2 regions of the Pseudoalteromonas sp. SR41-7 genome follow, and region 1 is predicted to be linked to the other one. Evidence: riboswitches for the same ligand, from Rfam matches in the RefSeq annotation. Region 1 holds a riboswitch; the other holds the start of a gene.
What was found. Region 1 has a riboswitch for cobalamin ahead of H5092_RS01090 (TonB-dependent receptor domain-containing protein). Riboswitches for the same ligand answer to the same signal wherever they lie in the genome.
Positions count from the first base shown of each region.

Region 1 (3,168 bases):
GAGTTCTTAGCTGACTAGCTAATTTTAGTAGTTAAACTTAGCTACACATTAAAAAGCCCGACATAAGTCGGGCTTTTTAATATTAATAAATACCGTTAAAACTGGTAGCTTGCGCCTGCAAAAAAGCGACGCTCTGGCGTGTTGTAGTAATACACTTCACCCGTTGTAAAATCAGTGTTTGAATCAACAGCGTTATATTCTTTATCAAATAAGTTTTCTACACGAAGTGAAACTTCAATATGTTCATTTACTTGATAATTACCCGCTAGGTTCCAGAGTGTATAAGAGCCTAAGCGCGTCACAGCACCTTGTCGGTCGCTACGGTATTGCATGTCTAAGCTTGCATCAAAAGCACCAAACTGTTTTGCAAGTTCCCAGTTAAAAGTACGTTTAGCAACATTACGCAACTCTGCGCCCGTTTCTTCATCTTCAGCGCTTAAGTAAGCAAAGTTAAGGTTGCTATCAAAACCAAAAAACTGCTGAGATAAGCTAAATTCAACCCCTTCGTAACGTGCTTCATCGATATTAGCCAATGCAAAGTTTGCATCGTAATCAATCTTATCTTCTATATCGTTTCTAAATATTGCAATATCAACTTGCGCGATATCAAAATCTACACTCAAACCTAACTCACGGTTTACTGATTTTTCAGGTTGTAAATCAGGGTTACCATAAAGTGGATAATATAAATCGTTAAATGTAGGAGCTTTAAAGCCAGTACTTTGGCTTATACGAAATGTTGCATCTTCAGATAAATGATAACCTGCAGCGGCTGTATACGTTGTTTCGTCGCCAAATTGCTCATCATCATCTTGGCGAACAGTTAAATTAGCCAGTACTTTATCTGCATCATAGTAAGCACCTACAAACACAGCAAGTACATCGCGGCTGTCTTCAACAAATGGTTGCGAACTATGCGACACATCATCGTTGTACCAATTAATACCACCACTAATGTTAAGTTCATTAGATAACAGGTACTGGCCGTTATAATCAATTTGTGTGCGTTTAGTTATAAAGGTACTTGTTGTTGGCCCAACTGAAAAATCGACATATGTATTGTCTGAATCATCTGTTGAAAGCGCTAAATCAATACTATGCGTTTGGTTAGTGTAGTTTTTGCTCCAACCTGCAGAAAGTTGATAGTTTTTAAAGTCATCTCGTTCAATCGTACTATCTACTGGGCTAAAGCTACTGTCGTAATCTGCATAACCTTCACTGTATTGGCCTAATAACTTAAAGTCGCCGTAATGTGCATCGGTGTAGTTTACTTTAAACCCAAGGTTTTTATTTTCATAGCCATCTTCATCAGGTGCTACGCCTTGCAGTACATCAAAGTTATCTGTTTTTTCAAAGCCTGCGTTAAATGCTGTTGTTATATCATCTGACTTTACAGAACCTGCAACTTGATAATTTTGATAAGAGTCAGAACCAAATGTAGCGCTTAGGGATAAGTTATCTGACTCACGCGTAATAATATTAATAACACCAGCGAGTGCATCAGAGCCATAAACAGCCGCGCGAGAGCCTTTAATAATTTCTATGCGTTCAATACTATTTAAAGGGACATTATTTAGTGCTTTTTGACCAAGTGTTGCTGAGCCTGTACGTACACCGTCAATTAAAATCAACGTATCGCCAGAGCCTGTACCACGAAGTGACACACCTGTATTTTGACCAAAACCACCGTTTGGATTAACTTGAAAACCCACTCGCGTGCTTAAAAGTGTAGGTAAATCGCGTACGTTACTAGCTTCTATTTCAGCACGTTCAATAACATTTACACTCACTAAAACGTCGTTAATTGATTGCTCAAACTTATTAGCTGTAACGGTTATTTTTTCAATTGATTGCTCTGCACCAGACACAGAAAATGAAAGCGCAGCAGAAATTGCAACGCCTAGAGTTGTTTTGTTTAACATGAGATCCCCTACCTTTGCCCACCGCAAAGATTTAAGTAAGTAAGATTGCATCAAGGCCGGTCTCCGGACTCAGTAAGCACATAAAAACATGCAATACTCTACCGTTGCGGGGGCAGTGTTGGGCTTGTAGTCATCATGAAAACGCACCAACTTCCCGATTATCCTGCTAAAAAAATCATTACATGAAGTGGCTAGCAAGCACCTTGAAAATATGCCGTCATTGTGAGCATTTTGTTTACAAATGTCAATGGACGTCTATATAGCTAAAAGCTATTTCAGTTCAGTGCTGTATTATTATAGCTTGAAGGAATACCGTACTTATCAAGTAGCTTCTGAAGTTGCATTTGTGTAGTAGGTAAATTTAATATTTCATCCATTTTGCGACTAGATATTTTATTTGATTGTGAGTTAATCAAAAAATGTGTTTCATACACTGCATCTGGTACGTCACTCTTAAATAGTAAATCCATATTTAAGATATTCTGCTTTTTAAAATACTGATAAGCAATACTGTTTAAAACCCCGACTTCAGCGCGCCTTAATAGCAGCATTTTAACTACATTGAATTCATCGATTGTAAGGCTTACCTGGTGCTCTTCTCTCAAGTATTCGGCATTTGTATTAAATCCTGCAAATTGATACGAGTACCCTAAAACCCCAACTTTGGTTAATTTGTCCAGATTGTCAAAATAAGTTTGTTCTGATGCATTCTCTTTGAGTGTATAAAGCTCGTTTTTGGTGATGGTATAAAATTCAGTTTTTTCAATGTTTTTCTGCGTTGTTTTTGGCAGCCATTGCATTGCCATTAAAAATAAAACGTCGAAGTTATTTTTTTCAACAGACAAAGTAAGCCTTTTTACAGGTAAAGAAATAAGTATAAAGTTAAATTCCTCCTGTGCGTCGTTTAAAATATTAATAAACTCAGGAGCAAAGCCCTGCTTTTTTTGCGCGTTAATAATAATCGGAAAGTAGCCATCTTCGACCAATACATCAATATCAACTGGCTTTGATAAGCTTGGCTTGGTAAATATAAGCAAAACAAATAACAGAAATAATTGATGGGGTCTCATTTTAATACCTTCTAGAGTGAAATTTTTATTATATTCAATTAAATATAATAGCTTAAATATCAAAAGGTGGATTAATACATGCAGAACTACGAGAGGATAAGGTGGGAAAGTTGTAAAAAATTAAGTAGCTTTAATCTGTCTGCAAATATAGACAAATTAAAGCATTTTTATTAAAA
Region 1 is NZ_JACJEF010000001.1:240,729-243,896, forward strand. Features, by position in the region: gene msrA (peptide-methionine (S)-S-oxide reductase MsrA) at 1-18, shown strand, start outside; gene H5092_RS01090 (TonB-dependent receptor domain-containing protein) at 96-1,922, opposite strand; cobalamin riboswitch at 1,959-2,143, opposite strand; gene H5092_RS01095 (hypothetical protein) at 2,198-2,992, opposite strand.

Region 2 (3,168 bases), on a different contig from region 1:
GCACTTGCCGATGTAGACATTTACGGTAAAGCGAATGTAACAGTGCAATCATCTGATGACGGCGAAGGATCTTTTACTGAGATAAAAAGTAATGCATCTCGTCTTGGTGTTAAAGGTTCTGAAAAAATAAATGATAGTTTAGAAGCGGTATATAAGTTTGAGTTTCAAGTTGATGTGTCTGATGCTGATTCAAAAGGCGATAACGACGACAATATTTCTGCGCGTAACCAATACGTTGGTTTAAAAGGTGCGTTTGGCCAAGTGGTTATTGGTCGTAACGATACTGCGCTTAAACAATCTCAAGGTAAGTTAGACTTGTTTAACGACCTTGAAGGTGATATTAAAAATGTATTTAAAGGTGAAAACCGTTTAGGGAATACTGTTAGTTATTCATCAAACTCATACGAAGGTTTTAAAGTACTTGCTACTTTTGTAGCTGAAGATGATGTAGACGCTGATAACGGTTACTCAATGGCGGTTACTTACGGTGACGTGGCACTTAAAAAGAGCGCAGTATATGCCTCTATCGCAGCCGATAGTGAAGTAAATGGCTACGATGTATTACGCGCGTCAATCCAAGGTAAAGTTGAAAACTTTAAGTTAGGTGCAATGTACCAAACACAAGAAAAAGTTGACGGCAGCGCAGAAGCGGATGGTTATCTATTAAATGCAGCTTACAGCATGGGTAACAACACATTTAAATTGCAATACCAAGACATGGACTTTGACGACAGCGACGATAAGTCAGCAATATCAGTTGGTCTTGATCACAAATTAAATAAAAACATTAAAGTATTTGGCTTTTACTCAAGCTTCGACATGGACAACAACGTTGACCAAGACTACGTAGGCTTAGGTATGGAATACAAGTTTTAACTATTCGCTAAATTAGTTAAAACACTCCCTTTTTAACCGCGCTCTTTTGAGTGCGGTTTTTTTTGCTTTAAATTATTTACTTAGCCGCCCATAATAGAGCTTCATTTGGAATGAGGTGCGAGTCCTCGACTGTTCCCGCAACTGTAATTAGCGCAAAGCTTTAAGTCAGATACAAATGGTATAATACCAATTTTATTAAAAACATGATCTTTCTAGCGAATTAAATAACTTACTAACTTCGTTAAAAATTATTCATATAGAACAAGTATATGTCATAATTTCCGCTTTGTTATTAAGCTATTTCTTCGTCGCTATAATAAATCACTAATTTAGTGCAATTGGTATAAATTCTTTTAACGAGCGGGTTTACTCATTTTTTCTTGTAGTGCATTAGTATTTTTATCGCATTTTAGTGAGTTTAATCCCGTCTAGGACTGACTATTGCACACTCAAACACCATTAAATATACCATTACTAAACGTTAAAAACGTATCGTGGGGTATTGGCAATAAAACGATCCTCAAAAAAATAAACCTTAAAATAACCACAGGTAAATTTGTTGGCTTAATTGGACCTAATGGCGCAGGTAAATCGAGCTTATTGCGTTGTTTATATCGTTTTAATAAACCCAGTAATGGCGTTGTAGAGTTTAACAACACCGATATTTGGCAGCTAAAAAGCGATGAGTACGCAAAAAAAGTAGCGGTTGTTTTACAAGAAACCCCGTCGCAATTTAACTTAAGCGTATTTGATGTTATTGCACTTGGGCTAACGCCTCATAAATCGCTATTTAGCTCAGTAACTAACATTGATAAACACAAAATTACCCAAGCTATCAACACTGTAGGGTTGGCAGATCATAGCGATCAAAGCTTTGAGTCACTTTCGGGTGGAGAAAAGCAACGTGCCTTGATAGCCCGCGCCATAGTTCAGCAACCTCAGTTGTTAATAATGGACGAACCAACTAGCCATTTAGATGTTAAATACCAAATACAGGTAATGGAGCTTGCTAAATCGTTGGGTGTAACGGTGTTTGCATCGTTTCACGATTTAAACTTAGCTTCTGCAATGTGCGATGAACTAGTGGTTATTAAAAATGGTGAAATTACACATACAGGTACGCCAAGTGAGGTATTAACCGAAAACATGCTAGGCGACGTTTTTGGTGTCTGCGCTCAAGTAAATAACCACCCGCAAATATCGGAGTCGGGAAATAGCATCCCTCATATCACTTACTTTTATGGTTACGAATAATATGAGCGCAGTTAATACTCGCCAATCACTTGCGCTATTTATCAGTGCTGCAGCTGCTTTATTTAGCTTATTTGCAGCACTTAGTTTTGGCGCAGCAGAGACCTCACTTCAAGATGTATTTAATAGCTTTTTACTCTCAAATGATGCGTCTTTTAATTCGCGTATTATTTTTGAACTAAGAATGCCACGCACATTACTCGCCTTTTTAGCCGGCTCTGGCTTAGCAATTGCGGGGCTTATTTTACAAACGGTAACGCGTAACCCTTTAGCCGATCCTTACTTATTTGGTATATCGTCGGGTGCCTCATTTGGCGTGGTGTTACTTATGGCATTAGCAGGTATTAGCGCAGGTTTTATGTTATCGGCAGCAGCATTGCTGGGTAGCTTACTCGCCATGAGTTTATTAATACTTATTGCAGGTAGGCAGCAAAGTGCACAGGTAGAATCAATGTTATTAGCTGGTGTTGCTCTGTCGTTTTTATTTAGTGCATTTACCAGCTTGCTGCTTTATTGGAGCGACCCTCAGGCGGTAGCCGCTATTTTATTTTGGACACTGGGCAGCTTTTCGCGTGCGCAGTGGGCTACGCTTTGGTTGCCTTTATTGGTAATTACATTGTGTACGTTTGTAATGCTGAGCTTTAGAAGGCAGCTAAATGCTATGTTACTGGGCGATGAAAGCGCAATTACATTAGGTGTGAGGGTTCAGCGCTTTAGAATACTTATGCTGGTTTTAAGCTCATTAATTACCGCTGTGCTGGTGGCTATGTGTGGTGGTATTGGGTTTGTAGGATTAATGGTGCCGCATATTGTGCGCTTTTTTATATCCCAAGGCACCATCGCTGGCTTACTGGTAACCAGCTTGGTGGGCGGTACATTTATGGTGTGGGTTGATGTACTTTCGCGCTCATTGCTGAAAAACCAAGAACTGCCCGTAGGTGTTATTACTGCAGCTATTGGTAGCGTGTTCTTTTTGAGTTTATTGTTTTTTAGAAAGCGAAGGGTGTAATTCCATGAAAACCTTAATGGTGCAAGGCACTA
Region 2 is NZ_JACJEF010000002.1:282,774-285,941, forward strand. Features, by position in the region: gene H5092_RS03995 (porin) at 1-876, shown strand, start outside; cobalamin riboswitch at 938-1,072, shown strand; gene H5092_RS04000 (ABC transporter ATP-binding protein) at 1,318-2,130, shown strand; gene H5092_RS04005 (iron ABC transporter permease) at 2,132-3,136, shown strand; gene H5092_RS04010 (cobyric acid synthase) at 3,141-3,168, shown strand, end outside.
Region 2: it holds a riboswitch for cobalamin, as region 1 does, so the genes downstream of both, H5092_RS04000 (ABC transporter ATP-binding protein) here and H5092_RS01090 (TonB-dependent receptor domain-containing protein) in region 1, are expected to answer to the same signal.